DNA from 2 places in the Streptacidiphilus cavernicola genome. Region 2 is predicted to be linked to the other one. Evidence: riboswitches for the same ligand, from Rfam matches in the RefSeq annotation. Region 2 holds a riboswitch; the other holds the start of a gene.
The links. A riboswitch is a leader RNA that binds a small molecule or an ion and turns the genes downstream of it on or off. The one in region 2 is predicted to bind S-adenosylmethionine.
Positions count from the first base shown of each region.

Region 1: another riboswitch for S-adenosylmethionine. It lies ahead of ACEZDE_RS08960 (aminotransferase class V-fold PLP-dependent enzyme); the one in region 2 lies ahead of thrC (threonine synthase).

Region 1 covers NZ_JBHFAB010000005.1:169,265-178,146, reverse strand. Annotated here, with positions in the region: gene ACEZDE_RS08980 (NYN domain-containing protein) at 81-1,643, opposite strand; gene ACEZDE_RS08975 (hypothetical protein) at 1,759-2,040, opposite strand; gene ACEZDE_RS08970 (rhomboid family intramembrane serine protease) at 2,177-2,986, shown strand; gene ACEZDE_RS08965 (Lrp/AsnC family transcriptional regulator) at 2,983-3,264, shown strand; gene ACEZDE_RS08960 (aminotransferase class V-fold PLP-dependent enzyme) at 3,298-4,665, opposite strand; SAM riboswitch class IV at 4,718-4,836, opposite strand; gene trpD (anthranilate phosphoribosyltransferase) at 4,895-5,965, opposite strand; gene ACEZDE_RS08950 (hypothetical protein) at 6,042-6,455, opposite strand; gene ctaE (aa3-type cytochrome oxidase subunit III) at 6,774-7,394, shown strand; gene qcrC (cytochrome bc1 complex diheme cytochrome c subunit) at 7,510-8,322, shown strand; gene qcrA (cytochrome bc1 complex Rieske iron-sulfur subunit) at 8,319-8,882, shown strand, end outside.
Region 2 covers NZ_JBHFAB010000001.1:372,883-381,764, forward strand. Annotated here, with positions in the region: gene ACEZDE_RS01640 (HD domain-containing protein) at 1-403, shown strand, start outside; gene ACEZDE_RS01645 (DUF4031 domain-containing protein) at 501-764, opposite strand; gene ACEZDE_RS01650 (hypothetical protein) at 761-1,156, opposite strand; gene groL (chaperonin GroEL) at 1,266-2,891, opposite strand; gene ACEZDE_RS01660 (cold-shock protein) at 3,185-3,385, opposite strand; gene ACEZDE_RS01665 (MoaD/ThiS family protein) at 3,870-4,148, opposite strand; gene thrC (threonine synthase) at 4,145-5,434, opposite strand; SAM riboswitch class I at 5,428-5,562, opposite strand; gene ACEZDE_RS01675 (glucosyl-3-phosphoglycerate synthase) at 5,734-6,732, shown strand; gene ACEZDE_RS01680 (alpha,alpha-trehalose-phosphate synthase (UDP-forming)) at 6,763-8,190, shown strand; gene ACEZDE_RS01685 (hypothetical protein) at 8,199-8,882, opposite strand, start outside.

The sequences.
Region 1 (8,882 bases), on a different contig from region 2:
TGAACTTGTCGCCCCCGCCGGGGGTGCTGGGCGGAATTGTCCTCAATGTCTGGTGCAGGTAAGAGGTTTGAAGCGGCTACTCAGGTGCGGATCAGCCGCTTCAGCAGCATCGCCGAGGGCACCGGCCTGGCCCCCGCCTTGCGCACCCCGTCGGCCACCTCGCGGTCGGTGGAGACCACCACCACCGGACGCCCCTCCGGCTCGGCCCGGACCAGACGGCGGATCAACTCGTCGGCGGTCTCCCCCGATCGGCTGAACAGCACCCGCACCCCGCGGGTCGGCGCCATCGGCACCGGCGCGTCCAGGTCCTTGCCGTCGAAGACGCAGGTGACCTCGGCGCGGCTGTGCACGGCCAGCATCGAGAGGCCGTTCAGCAGCCGGGCCCGCTGCTTCTCCAGCGGCAGCGTCGGATAGCCGCTCTTGGTCACGTTGTAGCCGTCCACCAGCAGATGGGTGTGCGGCAGCGCGAGCAACTGGTCCAGCAGCGCCGGGTCGTCCGCGTCCAGCGCGCGCCGGGCCACGTCGTGCGGGGACGCCGTGGCCGGCAGCACCGCCTCCACCGCGTCGGCCGGGCGGCTCCCGGACAGCGGCGGCAGACCCAACTCGCGCTGCAGGCCCTGGGTTCCCTGCAGCACCACGTCCAGCAGCAGCCGCAGCCGCATCTCCTCCGCGCTGCGGCCCTCCCGGGACGCCCGCCTGGCGGTCTCCAGCGCCGCCTCCGCCTCGGTCACCCGGTGCTTGAGCCGGCGCACCTCGCTGTCCACCGCGCCGCGCTCGGTCGCGCCGGCCGAGCGCAGCGCCTCCAGCTCGGCCCCGACCTTGCGGGTCGCTGCCTCGGCGCGCTTGGTGTCCGCCTCCAGGCTGCGCAGCCTGCGGCGGAGCGAGTCCCGCTCCTTCTTGACCTCGTCCAGCTCGGCCCGGCCGCGCTCGGCCTCGGTCCTGCTGGTCTCGCGCAGCGCGGCGAGCTCCGCCTGCAGCTTCTCCACCAGCCGGGCCGCCTCGGCCGCGGCCCCCTCGGACTCGGCCCGCTCGACCTCGTCGCCCGCGTCGCCGACCAGGCGGCTCCAGCCCGGCGGACGCAGCAGGTACGCCACCGCGGCGACGTCCTGCGGGTCGGCGGCGGCCGGGACCTGGCCGCTCTCCAGCGCCGCGACCAGGTCCGGCTGGCCCAGGCGCACCCGCTCCGCTATCCGCGACCGGAAGCCGGGCTCGGTCTCCAGCGCGGCGGCGATGGCGGTGGCCCCGCGACGGGCCCGCTGCACCGGGGTGAACTTGGCATACGGCCGCAGCCGGTGCGGCAGCTCCCCGGCGGGCACGGCCGTCAGCCCGTCCGCGGCCAACCCGACCACCCGCCGCCGCACGCCCTCCGGGAGGGGCCGCCCCAACCGCTCCGCGGAGCCGCCTACGGCGGCGGGGTCGGCGTCGGCGGCGGGCTCGGCTTCAGACACGTCGGCGGGCTCGCCCTCAGGAACGTCGGCGGACTCGCCTTCAGCGGGGTCGGCAGGCGCGGCCTCAGAAGCGGCGGCGGGCTCGCCCCCGGAGGCGTCGGCCTCAGGAGCGGCGGCGGGCTCGGCCTCGGAGGCGTCGGCGGGCGTGGCGAAGGGGAGCTCGGCGTCGTTCGGCCTGTCGTCTCGCTCCACCATGTCCTGTGCTCCGATCCGGTCCCCGGCCCTCTTCGCCCGGCCTCAAGACTCCGGAAGGCCATTCTCGCCCGCCGCGCCTCCCCCTACCTCGTCACCACGCCATCAGCCCCGCCGGTCAACCCTCGGCCACTGCCGCCCGCGCGGCCTGCGCAGCCGCCTCGGCCTCCGCGCCCGGACGGTCCACCAGCTCGACCTGGTCCACCGCGTTGCACCAGCGGCACCGCACCGACTCCACGGCCTCGCTCAGCACCTCCCGCTCCTCCACCCGGGGCTCCCCCGCCAGGTCCAGGTGGATGAACTCCACCACCCGCGAGGAACGGGTCACGTCGAAGCGGGTCAGGTTGCCGCACAGCTGGCAGCGCCACCGGGTCGCCTCGGTGGGAAGCGGGACTGACATGGGCGGTCCTCTCGGCTCGTTCCGCTGAAGTTCCTGCGCCGTCAACCCTAGGGCCTCGCTGACCGGCGGGAACACCGTCCCCCGTACGGACCGACCGGCCGGTGTCAGATTTGCCCCAGCAAGGAATGCTAAGTCCATGGTGAACCCGGTACGCGCGGTAAGCGACGACTGTCCGGCCCCGTTCGTCCCGGTGGCGACCTGGGCGCTGATCGCGCTCTGCACCCTGGTGTTCCTGGTCGGCCCGGTCTCCGGACTCGACCCGCTCTACGGCTCCGGCAACGACCGGGCCTGCGCCGAACTGGCCTACTACCAGCACTGGGGGGTGATCCCCGGCGAACTGGTGGACAACCGGCCGCTGCCGGCCGTCGCCTCCCCCGGCTGCCCCGCCCCGAGCGACGGCTTCCCCAAGATCCCGGCGCTGTCGGTGCTGACCGCGATGTTCGTGCACGGCGGCTGGCTGCACCTGCTGGGGAACATGCTGTTCCTCTACGTCTTCGGCGCGATGGTCGAGGAGCGGATGGGACGGCTGCGCTACCTGCTCGGCTACCTCGGCCTGGGCTACCTGGCCACCTACGGCTACGCCCTGCTGGCCGTGCACGGCGGGGGCGGCAGCGGCACGCAGACCCTGGTCGGCGCCTCCGGCGCGATCGCCGGGGTGCTCGGCGCGTACCTCTGCCTCTACCCCAAGGCCCGGGTGACCAGCCTGCTGCCGTTCCTGCTGTTCCTGCCGCTGCGCTTCCCGGCCTGGGTGGTGCTGGGGCTGTGGTTCGCGATCCAGTGGGCCTCCGTCGGGGCCCCCTCCGCGGCGGTCACCGGAGTGGCCTACACCGCGCACCTGATCGGCTTCGCCGGCGGCTTCGTGTTCGCCTGGCTGCTGTACTGCCGCGGGCGTGGATACCCTGGCCGTGCCCAGCCGTCCGTCCTCCCCTCAGGAGAACCCCCGTGATCACCGCGATCGTGCTCATCAAGACCCAGGTCGACCGGATCCCCGAGATCGCCGAGACGATCGCCGCGATCGAGGGCGTCACCGAGGTGTACTCGGTGACCGGGCAGCACGACCTGGTGGCGATGGTCCGGGTGCGGGCCCACGAGGACCTGGCCGAGGTGATCCCCGGTCAGGTCAACAAGGTGCCCGGGGTGGAGTCCACCGAGACCCACATCGCCTTCCGCACCTACTCCCGCCACGACCTGGATGCGGCCTTCGCCATCGGCCTGGACGACTGAGCGCCCGCCGGAGGCGCCGGAGGCCCCCTTGGCCTACCGGCGCCGGGTGTCGGGCACGCAGCGCCCGCCCTCGGTCCGGTAGGCCCACTGCGCGCCGTCGCTGACCAGCTCGCGCACCGCCGCGACGAAGCGGTCCACGTGCTCGTCCGGGGTGCCCGCGCCGAAGCTGACCCGGATCGCGTTCAGGCTGCGCTCCCCCGGCAGCGACGCCTCCGGCGCCCCGCACTCGGACGGCGCGGCCGTCTCGCCGCCCAGCAGCGTCCGCACCAGCGGGTGCGCGCAGAACAGCCCGTCCCGGACGCCGATGCCGTACTCGGCCGACAGCGCGGCGGAGAAGTGCGAGCTGTTCCAGTCCCGCACCACGAACGACAGCACCCCGACCCGCGGGTGCTCCTCGCCGAACAGGGTCAGCACCCGCACCTGCGGAATCCCGGCCAGACCGGCCCGCAGCCGCTCGATCAGGTACTGCTCGCGGTCCACCAGCCGGTCGAACCCGGCCTCGGTCAGCGCCCGGCAGGCCGAGGCGACCGCGTAGGCGCCGATCACATTGGGCGACCCCGCCTCGTGCCGGGCCGGCCCCTGCTGCCACTCCACCGCCACCGAGCCGTCCAGCTCCCGGGCGACGGTACGGCTGGCCCCGCCGCCGGCCAGGTACGGCTCGGCCGCGTCCAGCCAGTCACCGCGCCCGGCCAGCACGCCCGCGCCGAAGGGGGCGTAGAGCTTGTGCCCGGAGAAGGCCACCCAGTCCACGTCCAGGTCGCGCACCGACACCGGGTGGTGCGGGGCCAACTGGGCGGCGTCCAGCACGATCCGGGCGCCGTGCCGGTGCGCCGCCGCGGCCAGCTCGCGGACCGGCCAGATCTCCCCGGTGACGTTGGACGCCCCGGTCACGCACACCAGCTTCGGCCCGTCCCCGGACCCGGCCAGCGCCTCCTCCAGCGCCGCCACCGCCTGCTCCGGCGAGCGCGGCGCGCGCAGGTAGCCGACGGTGAGGTCGTCCCGGCGCCAAGGCAGCAGCGAGGCGTGGTGCTCGGTCTCGAAGGCGAACACCCGGGTGCCCGCCGGGAGCACGCTCGCCAGCAGGTTCAGCGAGTCGGTGGTGGCCCGGGTGAAGACCACCTGGTCGCCGTCGCGCAGGTCGAGGAACTCGGCGACGGTGGCCCGGCTCTGCTCGAACAGGTCGGTGGACAGCTGCGACAGGTACCCGGCCCCGCGGTGCACGCTGCCGTAGTACGGGGCGTAGGCGGCGACGTCGTCCCAGACCCGCTGCAGCGCCGGGGCGCTGGCGGCGTAGTCCAGCGCGGCGTAGGTCACCTTCTCGCCGCCGACCAGCGGCACCTCGACGTCACGGCCGAGGACGGGCAGCGGAGCGCAGACGGCGACAGCGGGGTACGTGGACATAACGCCTCCAGGGCATCCAGTGGATCCCCGGGGCTCGCCCGAACGTCATGAGGATCCGCGCTTGCCCTCGCGGCGTCTGCCGAAGGGCCTGGTCGTCACCCGGAAGCACCCCGCCACGGAAGGAGGGTTGCCGGACAGCAAGCCGGGGCTTTCACGCTGTCACTCGTGACCTGGACAGCAGTATGACAGGGGTCCGCCCCTTGAGCGAACACCTGTCCAGTATCTGGAACTACGCGTGCGTCGCCGCAGCCCAGCGGGCCAGCACCGCCTCCGCGGCGCCCGAGTCGATCGACTCCGCGGTCCGCTTCATCGCCGCCGCGAGCTGCTCCGCCAGCGGGGCCGCGGTCTGGTCCAGGGCGACCAGCGCCGAGGCCGAGTTGAGCAGCACCGCGTCCCGGACCGGGCCGTGCTCCCCGGCCAGCACCCGGCGGGCCACCGCGGCGTTGTAGGCGGAGTCGGCGCCGCGCAGCGCCTCGATCCCGGCGTACTCGATGCCGACGTCGTGCGGGTCGAAGCTGGTCCGCTCGACCTCGCCGTCGCGCACCCGCCACACCGTGGAGGTCCCGGTGACGGTGAGCTCGTCCAGGCCGTCGTCGCCGCGGAAGACCAGCGCCGACGCGCCGCGCCTGGCCAGCACCCCGGCGATCAGCCCGGCCATCCGGGTGTCGAAGCAGCCGACCGCGTTGGCCCGGACCTGCGCCGGGTTGGTGAGCGGGCCGAGCAGGTTGAAGAAGGTGGGGATGCCCAGCTCGCTCCGGGCCGGGCCGGCGTGCCGCATCGAGGGGTGGAACACCGGGGCCGGGCAGTAGCTGATGCCGGCCTCCGCGGCGACCTCGGCCACCCGCTTCGGGGTCAGCCCGAGATTGACGCCCAGCTGCTCCAGCACGTCGGTGGCGCCGCTGGCCGAGGAGGCGGCCCGGTTGCCGTGCTTGACCACCAGGGCGCCGGCCCCGGCCGCCACGATCGCCGACATGGTGGAGATGTTGACGGTCTTGGCCCGGTCCCCGCCGGTGCCGACGATGTCCACGGCCCGTCCGGGGACCTCGATCACCGCGGCGTGCCGGTACATCTCCTCGACCAGGCCGGTGATCTCCTCCACCGTCTCGCCCTTGGCCCGCAGCGCCACCATGAACGCGGCGACCTGGGCCGGGGTGGCCTCCCCGGTCATGATCCGCTGCATCGCCCAGCCGGTCTCGGCGGCCGACAGGTCGGCCCCCCCGAGCAGCGCGGTCAGGACGTCCGGCCAGGAGCGCGCCTGCACGGGGTCGCCGCCGCCGTTCGCAGGAAACACGTGTGCCATGGCCGTGGGCCTCTCGCCGGAGTGGTCGGGAAGAGGCCAAGCCTAGCGACCGGCGGCGGCGCCGAGAGCCCGGATCTCAACCGACGAGATGTGCCGTTCCGCTGCGCAGCAGGGCGGTCGCGGTCTCCGCCAGCGCCACCGGGTCGACCGGCGCGGCGACCGCGGCGTCGGCCCGGCTCCAGGCGGCCAGCCAGGAGTCCTGCGGCCGGCCGATCAGCACCAGCACCGGCGGGCAGCCGTAGACCTCGTCCTTGAGCTGGCGGCACAGGCCCATCCCGCCGACCGGGGCGGCCTCGCCGTCCAGCACCAGCAGGTCGATCCGACGGCCGCCCCCGGCGTGCGCGTCCAGGGCCTTGACCACGGCGGGCGAGGTGGCGCACTCCAGGTACTGGAGCTCCGCGAGATCCGCGGCGGGCTTCTTCCCCAGCGCCAGCAGCACCTGCTCGCGGGTGCTGCGGTCGTCGCTGTAGACCAGGACGTTCAGTGCCATCGTCGTGTCCCCCTGGGAGGTGGTCAGGCGTGCAGGTGATCGGCGTCACTTCGCTTCCGCGGATGCTACTCCCGAAGGGGGCCCGGCAGCACCGGTGCGTACCGCGGAGATCCACTGGGCAGCCGTACGGGCGCGAGCGGTTCACCATTTAGGGGGACCCCCCGGCCTGTCGCGCGCGGGGCACGGGCCGGGGGCGGTCCGGCCATTCGGGCTACCTGCCTGGTCGTCAGGGGTCCGCCGGTCGGCGGAGGGTACGTCACGGTGCGGACACACCGAGGAACACCCCCCGGAGTGAAGACGGAATAAGCGACCGACATAATGACGGTCGTGGCGACAGCAACTGCAGTAGAAACCGGACACGCTCACGGATCGGTCAACCGGCCGAACCTGGTCAGCGTCGGAACCATCGTCTGGCTCGCATCCGAGCTGATGTTCTTCGCGGCCCTCTTCGCGATGTACTTCACGCTCCGCTCGGTGACCGGGACGCACTATTGGCATTCCCTCAACGACGCCCTCAACGTCCCCTTCGCGTCGGTGAACACCACCGTCCTGGTGCTCTCCTCGTTCACCTGCCAGATGGGTGTCTTCGCCGCCGAGCGCGGCGACGTGAAGAAGCTGAGGGCCTGGTTCATCGTCACCTTCATCATGGGTGCGATGTTCATCGGCGGTCAGATCTTCGAGTACACGGACCTCGTCAGGAACGACGGCCTGTCCCTGTCCTCCTCCCCGTACGGCTCGGTGTTCTACCTGACCACCGGCTTCCACGGCATGCACGTGACGGGTGGTCTGATCGCGTTCCTGTTTGTCCTGGCCCGGACGTACGCCGCCAAGCGGTTCACGCACGAGCAGGCGACCGCGGCGATCGTCGTGTCCTACTACTGGCACTTCGTCGACGTGGTCTGGATCGGCCTTTTCGCGACCATCTATCTGATCAAGTAGGCAGGGTCGGACCGTCCTCTCGGCTCACCGCCGGGCGGTCCCCGCAGACCGACCTGACGGTCAACCAGACTCCAGACGCTCCAGATCCTCACACCGGGGTTAATCCGTGCTCCAGATCTTCCAACCGAAGCAGCTCTCCTCACGACGACGCCACCCGCTGGCAGCGATCGTCGTCCTCCTCTTTGCGCTGGCGGCGACGGGAGGGATCTACGCTGCTTTCGCTCCGGCGAGCAGTGCGCAGGCGGACTCCAGCACGTCCCTGTCCATCGAGCAGGGCAAGAAGCTGTTCGCAGTCGGCTGTTCCAGCTGCCATGGCCTGAACGGCGAAGGCACCAAGGACGGCCCCACGCTGGTGGGCGTCGGCCAGGCCGCCGTCGACTTCCAGGTGGGCACCGGCCGGATGCCGGCCCAGCAGCCCGGAGCCCAGATCCCGGCGAAGAAGGTCATCTACTCGCAGGCCGACATCGACCACATGGCGGCCTTCGTCGGCTCGCTCGGCGCCGGCCCGCTGATCCCCACCGCCGACCAGTACGCACCCGGCAACGTGGCCCGCGGCGGAGAGCTCTTCCGGACCAACTGCGCGATGTGCCACAACTTCGCAGGCTCCGGCGGTGCCCTCTCCGAGGGCAAGTTCGCGCCCCCGCTGGACGGGGTCAGCCCGAAGCACATCTACGAGGCCATGCAGACCGGCCCGCAGAGCATGCCGAACTTCCCCGACAGCACGATGACCCAGCAGAACAAGCAGGACATCATCGCGTACGTCACCCACACCACGAACCCGGCGAAGAACCCCAGCTACGGCGGCCTCACCCTGGGCGCCCTCGGCCCGGTCACCGAGGGCCTGTTCGGCTGGATCTTCGCGCTGGGCGCCCTGATCGGCATCGCGATCTGGATCGCCGCCCGCACCCCCAAGGCCAAGAAGTCATGACGAGCCAGGACAACATGTCTGAAGAGAACCTGCCGGTGCCCCACGGGGCCCACGGCGGAGAGGTCGCCCATGTCGGCGCCTCCTTCGCCGACCCGGGGCTGCCGCACCACGAGCCCCGCCGCACCGACATCGACGAGCGGGCCGCGGCCCGGGCCGAGCGCCAGGTGGCGTTCTGGTTCCTGCTGTCGATGGTCGCCACGATCGGCTTCATCGCGTCCTACGTGCTGTTCAAGCCGGGGCCCGAGTTGGGCAACACGGTCTACATCTGGCCGATCGGGCACGTCAGCAAGCTCAACTTCGCGCTGGGCATGTGCCTGGGCGTCTCCCTGCTCGGCATCGGCGTCGGCGCGGTCCACTGGGCCCGCACGCTGATGTCGGACGAGGAGCACATCGCCGAGCGGCACCCGATCGAGTCCACCCCCGAGGTGCGCGAGCAGGTCTTCGCGGACTTCCGCCAGGGCGCCAAGGAGAGCGGCTTCGGCCGTCGCAAGCTGATCCGCACCACGATGATCGGCGCCATGGCGATGGTCCCGCTGTCCGCGGTGGTGCTGTTCCGCGAC
Region 2 (8,882 bases):
GTACGCACCGGACCGGGCCGAGAACGAGGAGCGCAGCGCGCGGCTCGCGGAGCGGGTCCTGCCGGAAGCGGGGGTTCCGGCTGCGGTGGTGGCCGAAGCGGCCCGGCTGGTGCGGCTGACCACCACCCACGAGCCGGCCGCGGGCGACCGGAACGGGGAGGTGCTGTGCGACGCCGACCTCGCGGTCCTCGGCGGGGCCCCCGCGGCCTACGCGGCTTACGCCGCGGCGGTCCGGGAGGAGTACGGCTTCGTGCCCGACGCGGCGTTCCGGGCGGGCCGGGCGGAGATCCTGGAACAGCTGCTGGGGCTCCCTGCGCTGTTCCGTACGGAACGGGGGCACGCCGCTTATGAGGAGGCGGCTCGGGGGAACCTGCGGGCGGAGTTGGACGCCTTGCGTCCGTAGGGGCTCTTGTTCGCGCAGTTCCCCGCGCCCCTGACATGTGCAACTGATCGAGCTGCAGACCCCCAGGGGCGCGGGGAACTGTGCGAACAGCAACCCCCTACCCAGCCGCACCCTTCCGCCGCCGCAGCCCCGCAGCCGCCAGTCGGGAAACGATCTCACGGCTGGAGACCGGAACCGCCCCCGCCGCCACCGCCGCCTCGTACAACCGCGCCGGAACGTCGTAGTGGTCCCGCTCGAACCCCCGCGGGGGAATCTCCAGCCGCCGCGCGAACGCATGCAGCTCCGCGTAGGACGTGTCGCTGACCAGGTGCGACCACATCCGCCCGTGTCCGGGCCAACTCGGCGGGTCGATCAGGATCATGCGCCCAGCGCCCCGACCGCGGCGATCACCAGGCCCTCCTTCTCGCACACCCAGTGCGGATCGGGGCCCAGCTCGGGATCGACGCTCAGCGCCTGAAGCTCGCCCTCGACCGCGCAGGACCCGCACAGCGGCCAGCGGCCGTAAGCCTCCAGCAGGGCGTCCTGGATGTCCTGGGCGACCAGCCCGAGCAGGAACTCCACCCCGTCCGGCCACTGCTCGACCCACCAGCGGCGCTGGGCCACCGCGTCCTCCAGCATCGAGACCACCGCCGCGTCGGCGATGTCGCGTGAGGTCAGGTCCCGCAGCACGTCCGCGCGGGCGCTGTGCAGCGCGGCCTCGATGGCCGGGTCCGGTGTGCCTGCGGGGTTCACGGGGTTCTCGGCGGCGTCCATCCCCCCATTCTCCCAAACCCGGCGGCAGCCGGGAACGCAGCGAGGCGGCCCGCCCCCGAAGGGGAGGACCGCCTCGCTCAGGTACCGCTGATCCGGCCGGGGGCCAGGATCAGAAGTCCATGTCACCACCCGGCATGCCGCCGCCGCCCGCGGGGGCACCGGCCTTCTCGGGCTTGTCGGCGATGACCGCCTCGGTGGTCAGGAACAGCGCGGCGATGGAGGCCGCGTTCTGCAGGGCGGAGCGGGTGACCTTGGCCGGGTCGATGATGCCGGACGCGATCAGGTCGACGTACTCGCCGGTCGCGGCGTTGAGGCCCCAACCCGGCTGCAGGTTGCGGACCTTCTCGACCACGACGCCGCCCTCGAGGCCGCCGTTGAGGGCGATCTGCTTGATCGGGGCCTCCAGCGCGACCTTGACGATGTTGGCGCCGGTGGCCTCGTCGCCCTCCAGCTCCAGCTTCTCGAAGACCACCCCGGCCTGCAGCAGCGCAACGCCGCCACCGGCGACGATGCCCTCCTCGACGGCGGCCTTCGCGTTGCGGACGGCGTCCTCGATGCGGTGCTTGCGCTCCTTGAGCTCGACCTCGGTCGCCGCGCCGGCCTTGATCACGGCCACGCCGCCCGCGAGCTTCGCCAGGCGCTCCTGGAGCTTCTCGCGGTCGTAGTCGGAGTCGCTGTTGTCGATCTCGGCGCGGATCTGGTTGACCCGGCCGGCGACCTGGTCGCTGTCGCCGCCACCGTCGATGATGGTGGTCTCGTCCTTGGTGATGACGACCTTGCGGGCGGTGCCGAGCAGCTCCAGACCGGCGTTCTCCAGCTTCAGGCCGACCTCCTCGGAGATGACCGTGCCGCCGGTGAGGATGGCGATGTCGCCGAGCATGGCCTTGCGGCGGTCGCCGAAGCCCGGGGCCTTGACGGCGACGGACTTGAAGGTGCCACGGATCTTGTTGACCACCAGGGTCGACAGGGCCTCGCCCTCGACGTCCTCGGCGATGATCAGCAGCGGCTTGCCGGACTGCATGACCTTCTCCAGGATCGGGAGCAGGTCCTTGACCCCGCCGATCTTGGAGTTGGCGATCAGGATGTACGGGTCGTCGAAGGACGTCTCCATACGCTCCAGGTCGGTGGCGAAGTACGCCGAGATGAAGCCCTTGTCGAAGCGCATGCCCTCGGTGAGCTCAAGCTCCAGGCCGAAGGTCTGCGACTCCTCGACGGTGATGACGCCTTCCTTGCCGACCTTGTCCATCGCCTCGGCGATGAGCTCGCCGATCTGCGGGTCGGCGGCGGAGATGGAGGCGGTGGAGGCGATCTGCTCCTTGGTCTCCACGTCCTGCGCCTGCTCCAGCAGCTGGGCGGAGACGGCCGCCACGGCCTTCTCGATGCCGCGCTTCAGGGCCATCGGGTTGGCGCCGGCGGCGACGTTGCGCAGGCCCTCCCGGACCAGCGCCTGGGCCAGCACGGTGGCGGTGGTGGTGCCGTCGCCCGCGACGTCGTCGGTCTTCTTGGCGACCTCCTTGACGAGCTCGGCGCCGATCTTCTCGTACGGGTCCTCGAGCTCGATCTCCTTGGCGATGGAGACACCGTCGTTGGTGATCGTGGGGGCGCCCCACTTCTTCTCCAGGACGACGTTGCGGCCCTTGGGGCCGAGCGTGACCTTGACAGCGTCGGCGAGCTGGTTCATCCCGCGCTCAAGGCCGCGACGAGCTTCCTCGTTAAACGCAATGATCTTGGCCATGGAAGTGGTCCTCCCGGACAGGGTGGCTGCGAGTGGACCGCGCTGGCGCCCGCGACGGACGGTCCCGGCCGGCGACGGTCACTTCCCGTCGCGCCCGGAGCCTCACCTACCCGGCCCGTTGTCACTCTCTACCTCAGAGTGCTAACGCCAATGATTAGCACTCTCACCCCTTGAGTGCAAGCAGATGTCCGGAGCCCGACCCGGGACCCGGGGCCGGAAACGCCGGTAGGCCGCCGCCCCTGCTGGGGCATCGGCCTACCGGAAGGTCTGTCAGCGATCGCTCGACCGAGCGGTCACACCACGCGGACCATGTCCGCCTGCGGACCCTTCTGACCCTGCGAGATCTCGAACTCGACCCGCTGGCCCTCTTCGAGCGACCGGTACCCGTCCATCTGGATCGCGCTGTAGTGGACGAACACGTCCGCACCACCGTCGACCGCGATGAAGCCGTACCCCTTCTCCGCGTTGAACCACTTGACGGTGCCCTGAGCCATTCCGAACTCCCCTATTACTGGCCCTTTCACGGACCGCACTCCGCGGACCGGGCCGTGCCCCTGCGCGGCACGCAGTGCATCGACCGACGCTGAATGTATCCACTCCGATGCCCTCTGCAACAGGGCGCACGGCACAGAATTCTCGTCATTGTTTATCGGGCATAAGCCGATCAATATCGGCAAACCGCCACAAGATCGACGGGGCATACCGGTGTCATCCGGGCAAATCACCGGACAATTTCTCAGGAATCAGGCAGCCGTTTCCGGCATATGCCGTCTCGACCCGCGGGACGCCGGTGGCACAAGGGGTCAGGCCAGGCCCGGGGGAAGGTAATCGAAGGAACCGGAATGCACTCTACCTGCTCCGCGGACCCGTTCAGGACAGACCCCGGGCGACAATCGGCCATTGTCCGGCCGATGCGTTTCGGACATGCGAAGGGCGTCCCGGCCGAACGGCGGGGACGCCCCTTCCGGAGAACCGGGATCAGCAGCCGCCGGCGACCGCCGGGATGATGGAGATCGCGCCGCCGTCGGCGACGGCCGTGTCCAGGCCGTCCGCGAAGCGCACGTCGTCGTCGTTCACGTACACGTTCACGAAGCGGCGCAGCTTGCCGCTGTCGTCGAGGATGCGGCCGCGGATGCCGGTGTGGTTGGCCTCCAGGTCCTCGATCACGGCGGCGAGGGTCGCCCCCTCGGCCTTCACCTCGGCGGCGCCGCCGGTGTAGGTGCGCAGGATGGTCGGAATGCGGACGGAGACACTCATACGAGGCCAGCCTCTCGGAACGAGTCAAGGGTGGGGCGGATGGTGGCGGACAGGCCGGTGGTCGGTTCCACCGCGTCCAGGGTCTTCAGGCCGTCACCGGTGTTGAGGACCACGGTCTCGGCGGCCGGGTCGAGCAGGCCGTTCTTGATCAGCTTCTGCAGCACGCCCACGGTGACCCCGCCCGCCGTCTCGGCGAAGATCCCCTCGGTCCGCGCCAGCAGCTTGATCGCGTCGACCACCTGCTCGTCGTTGACGTCCTCCACCGCGCCGCCGGTGCGGCGGCAGATGTCCAGGACGTACGGGCCGTCGGCCGGGTTGCCGATCGCCAGCGACTTGGCGATGGTGTCCGGCTTCTGCGGCCGGATCACGTCGTGGCCTGCCTTGAAGGCGACCGAGACCGGCGAGCAGCCCTCGGCCTGGGCGCCGAAGATCTTGTAGGGCCTGTCCTCGACCAGGCCGAGCGCGATCAGCTCCTTCAGCCCCTTGTCGATCTTCGTCAGCTGGGAGCCCGAGGCGATCGGGATCACCAGCTGGTCCGGCAGCCGCCAGCCCAGCTGCTCGCAGATCTCGTACGCCAGGGTCTTCGAGCCCTCGCCGTAGTAGGGGCGGAGGTTGACGTTGACGAAGCCCCAGCCCTCGCCGGCCGGGTCGCCGATCAGCTCCGAGCAGAAGCGGTTCACGTCGTCGTAGTTGCCCTCGATGCCGACCAGCTCGCCGCCGTACACCGCGGCCATCACCACCTTGCCCTGCTCCAGGTCGTGCGGGATGAACACGCACGAGCGCAGCCCGGTCCTGGCCGCGGCGGCGCCCACCGCGCCGGCCAGGTTGCCGGTGGAGGAGCAGGAGAGGGTGGTGAAGCCGAAGGTGCGGGCGGCCTCGACGGCGATGGCGACGACCCGGTCCTTGAACGAGTGGGTCGGGTTGCCGGAGTCGTCCTTGACGTACAGGCCGCCGGTCACGCCCAGCTCGCGGGCCAGGTTGTCGGCCTTGACCAGCTTGGTCCAGCCGGGGTTGAGATTGGGCTTGTCCGCCACGTCCGCGGGGACGGGCAGCAGCGGCGCGTAGCGCCAGATGTTCGCCGGGCCCGCCTCGATCCGGGCCCGCAGCGCCTCCGGGTCCCCGGTGGGCAGCTCGTACGCCACCTCAAGCGGGCCGAAGCACTCGGTACAGGCGAAATCGGGGGCGAGCGGGGTCCGCGCACCGCACTCCCTGCAGGACAGGGCGACGGCGGGACCGAACGACTCAGCGGTTACTTCAGCCATGATGGCGAGGCCCTCTCTCCTCATCTTCCCCGCGGCGCGTCTCGCCGCAGGACGGAATTGGCACCTTCCCCACCAGGGCCTCTACGGCGTGTGCTGGCAGGAGGGTTGCCGGGACTTCAACGGGCCGTTCCCTCAGTCCCTCTGGATGAGCTCTATGGCGGACGGTCGCTGCCGATCCGCGTTTGTCCGGCGCGTGGATACTGTGGAGTGCGCCGGTCGTCCCCATGACTGTAACCGAAGCACTGTCCGCGATCACAGATCGTCCGCGGGGCGAGACGCGTCACAGCGGGGACCGCGACCGGAGACCACTACCGAGGAGTCCTGTGCTTGACGAGGTCGCGGACTGGCTGCGCCACCGCTCCTGGACGGCGGCCGACCGCTCCCTGCCGGAGCTGCTCGCCGCCAAGCGGGCGACCGGACACAGCGTCAGCGTGGTGCTCCCGGCCCTGGACGAGGAGGCCACGGTCGGCGGGATCGTCTCGGCCGTCCGCCGCGACCTGATGGACGCGGTGCCGCTGGTGGACGAGCTGGTGGTGGTCGACTCCGGCTCCGCCGACGGCACCGCGCGGGTCGCCGCCGAGGCCGGGGCCCGGGTGGTGCACCGGGACGCGATCCTGCCCGCGCTGCCCGCGCTGCCCGGCAAGGGCGAGGTGCTGTGGCGCTCGCTGCTGGCGACCCGCGGCGACATCGTCTGCTTCGTCGACGCCGACCTGCGCGAGTTCGACCCCGCGTTCGTCTCCGGCATCGTCGGACCGCTGCTCACCGAGCCCGGGGTGGCCTTCGTCAAGGCGATGTACGACCGGCCGCTGGAGACCGCCGACGCGGTCATCCCGGCCGGCGGCGGCCGGGTCACCGAGCTGGTCGCCCGTCCGCTGCTGAACCTGTACTGGCCGCTGCTGGCCGGCTTCGTCCAGCCGCTCGGCGGCGAGTACGCGGCCCGGCGCTCGCTGCTGGAGCGGCTGCCCTTCCCCACCGGCTACGGCGTCGAGCTGGGGCTGCTGGTGGACGCCCTGGAGCTGGCCGGTCTGGACGCGCTGGCCCAGGTGGACGTCGGGGTCCGGCACCACCGGCACCAGGACTCCCAGGCGCTGGGGCGGATGGCCGCCGCCATCCAGCTCACCGCGCTGGAGCGGCTCAGCCGCGGCAACCGGCTCAAGGCCGCCGACGACCTGGCCACCCCTCAGCTGACCCAGTTCACCCGGACCGCGGCCGGATTCACCCCCAGCACGGTGGACCTCCCGGTGAGTGAGCGCCCACCCATCGTCACGCTGCCGACCGTCACACCGCCGCCGAACATCACACCGACCGCGAAAGACGTTTGACCAGGGCTTGGGAAGGCAAGGCTCAGCATCATGGTCACCGCAAGCCCGGCATCGATTCTGCTCGCCTCCAACCGGGGGCCGGTCTCCTTCACCATCGAGGACGACGGCGCCCTGACCCCGCGCAGGGGCGGCGGCGGGCTGGTCTCCGGCCTCTCCGCGATCGGTGACGAGGTCGACTCGGTGTGGGTCTGCGCCGCCCTGACCGAGGGCGACCGGGCCGCGACCCGGCAGGGCCTGGACGACCCGTCCGTCCGGATGCTGGACATCGACGCGGGCACCTTCGCCCGCGCCTACAACGGGATCGCCAACTCCACCCTGTGGTTCGTGCACCACCTCATCTTCAACACCCCGACCACCCCGGTCTTCGGCAGCTCGTTCCGGCGCGAGTGGACCTCCTACGAGATCTACAACACCTCCTTCGCCGAGGCGCTGGCCGAGAGCGCGGCCGAGGGCGCGACCGTGCTGGTGCAGGACTACCACCTGTCGCTGACCCCGCGGCTGCTCCGCGAACTGCGCCCGGACCTGCGGATCGGGCACTTCTCGCACACCCCCTGGGCTCCACCGGACTACTACCGGCTGCTGCCCGACGACGTGGCGGTGGACGTGCTGGAGGGCATCCTCGGCGCGGACCACGCCGGGTTCCTCACCCGGCGCTGGGCGGCGGCCTTCGCCGACTGCTGCGAGGCGGTGCTCGGCGCGGAGGTCGACCGGGCCGCGCTGACCGTCAGCCACAAGGGCCGGACCACCCGGCTCGGCGTGCACCCGCTGGGCGCGGACGGCGAGTTCCTGCGGGAACGGGCACACCGTCCGGACGTGGACTCCCGGCTGGCCACCCTGCGCGACGCGGTCGGCGGCCGGAAGACGGTGGTCCGGGTGGACCGGACCGAGCTGTCCAAGAACATCGTCCGCGGCCTGCACGCCTACCGGCACCTGCTGCGGACCCGCCCCGAGTGGCTGGACCGGGTGGTGCACATCGCCTTCGCCTACCCGTCGCGGCACGACCTGCCCGAGTACCGCGAGTACACCGCGTCGGTGCTGCGGGTCGCCCAGGAGATCAACGACGAGTTCGGGACCGCCTCCTGGCAGCCGGTGATGCTCCAGGTCGACGACGACTTCGCCCGCTCGCTCGCGGCCTACCGGCTGGCCGACGTGGCGCTGGTCAACCCGATCAGGGACGGGATGAACCTGGTGGCCAAGGAGGTCCCGGTGGTCTCCGACGCGGGCTGCGCGCTGGTGCTGTCGCGCGAGGCCGGGGCGTACGAGGAGTTGGGCGGTGACGCCGTCGCGGTGAACCCGTACGACGTCATCGCCACGGCCGAGGCCCTGCACACCGCGCTGACCATGCCCGAGGAGGAGCGGTCGGCGCGGTGCGGGCGGCTGGCGGCGGCGAGCACCGCGCTACCGCCTTCGGCGTGGTTCCTGGAGCAGTACCGGGCTCTGACGGACGGTCAGAGTTAGGGCCAGGGTCACTTGGAGCAGGAGTAGTTGAATCCGGCGGTGGCGCTGTGGGCGCCCGGTGCGGTGATCTCCACCGTGGCGGTGGCCTGCAGGTCGCCCTGGCCCTGAACGGTCCAGCGCAGCGGCAGCGACACCGTGTGCACCCCGGAGGGGACGGTCTGGGTCAGCGCGCCGCTGTCGGTGCCGTCGCTGCGGACCCAGTGGTAGTGGATCGTCCCCGAGCTGCCGTTGGTCTGCACGGTCGCGGTGAGCTCCTCGGTCCCGTCGCAGGCGAGGGCGGCGGGGGTCGCCTTGACGGCGACCGAGGTGATCGAGAGCGGTGTGCCGAAGTGCTGCCAGAGCAGGAAGGCGAGGACGGCCAGCAGCACGAGCACGGCCAGCAGCCAGCCGCCGAGCAGCCGCTTCTTCGCCTTCGTCGCACCGGCCCCGGCGCCGGTGCCTGCGGCTGCCCCGGCCGGGCCCTGGCCCTGCCAGACCGCCATGGTGCGGGCGGTCTTGGGGTCGGGCACCCCGGGCCCGAACCGGATCAGATTCTCCGGCTCCGGCAGCTCGTCCGGCGGCGGCACGGGCGGCGAGAACACCGTGGGGGTCGCCTCGTAGGCGGGCATCGGCGCCCCGTACACCCGCTGCGTCGGCTGGTACCCGGCAGCACCGGGCTGCGCCCCGAGCTGCACGGTCGAGGTGTCCGCCGC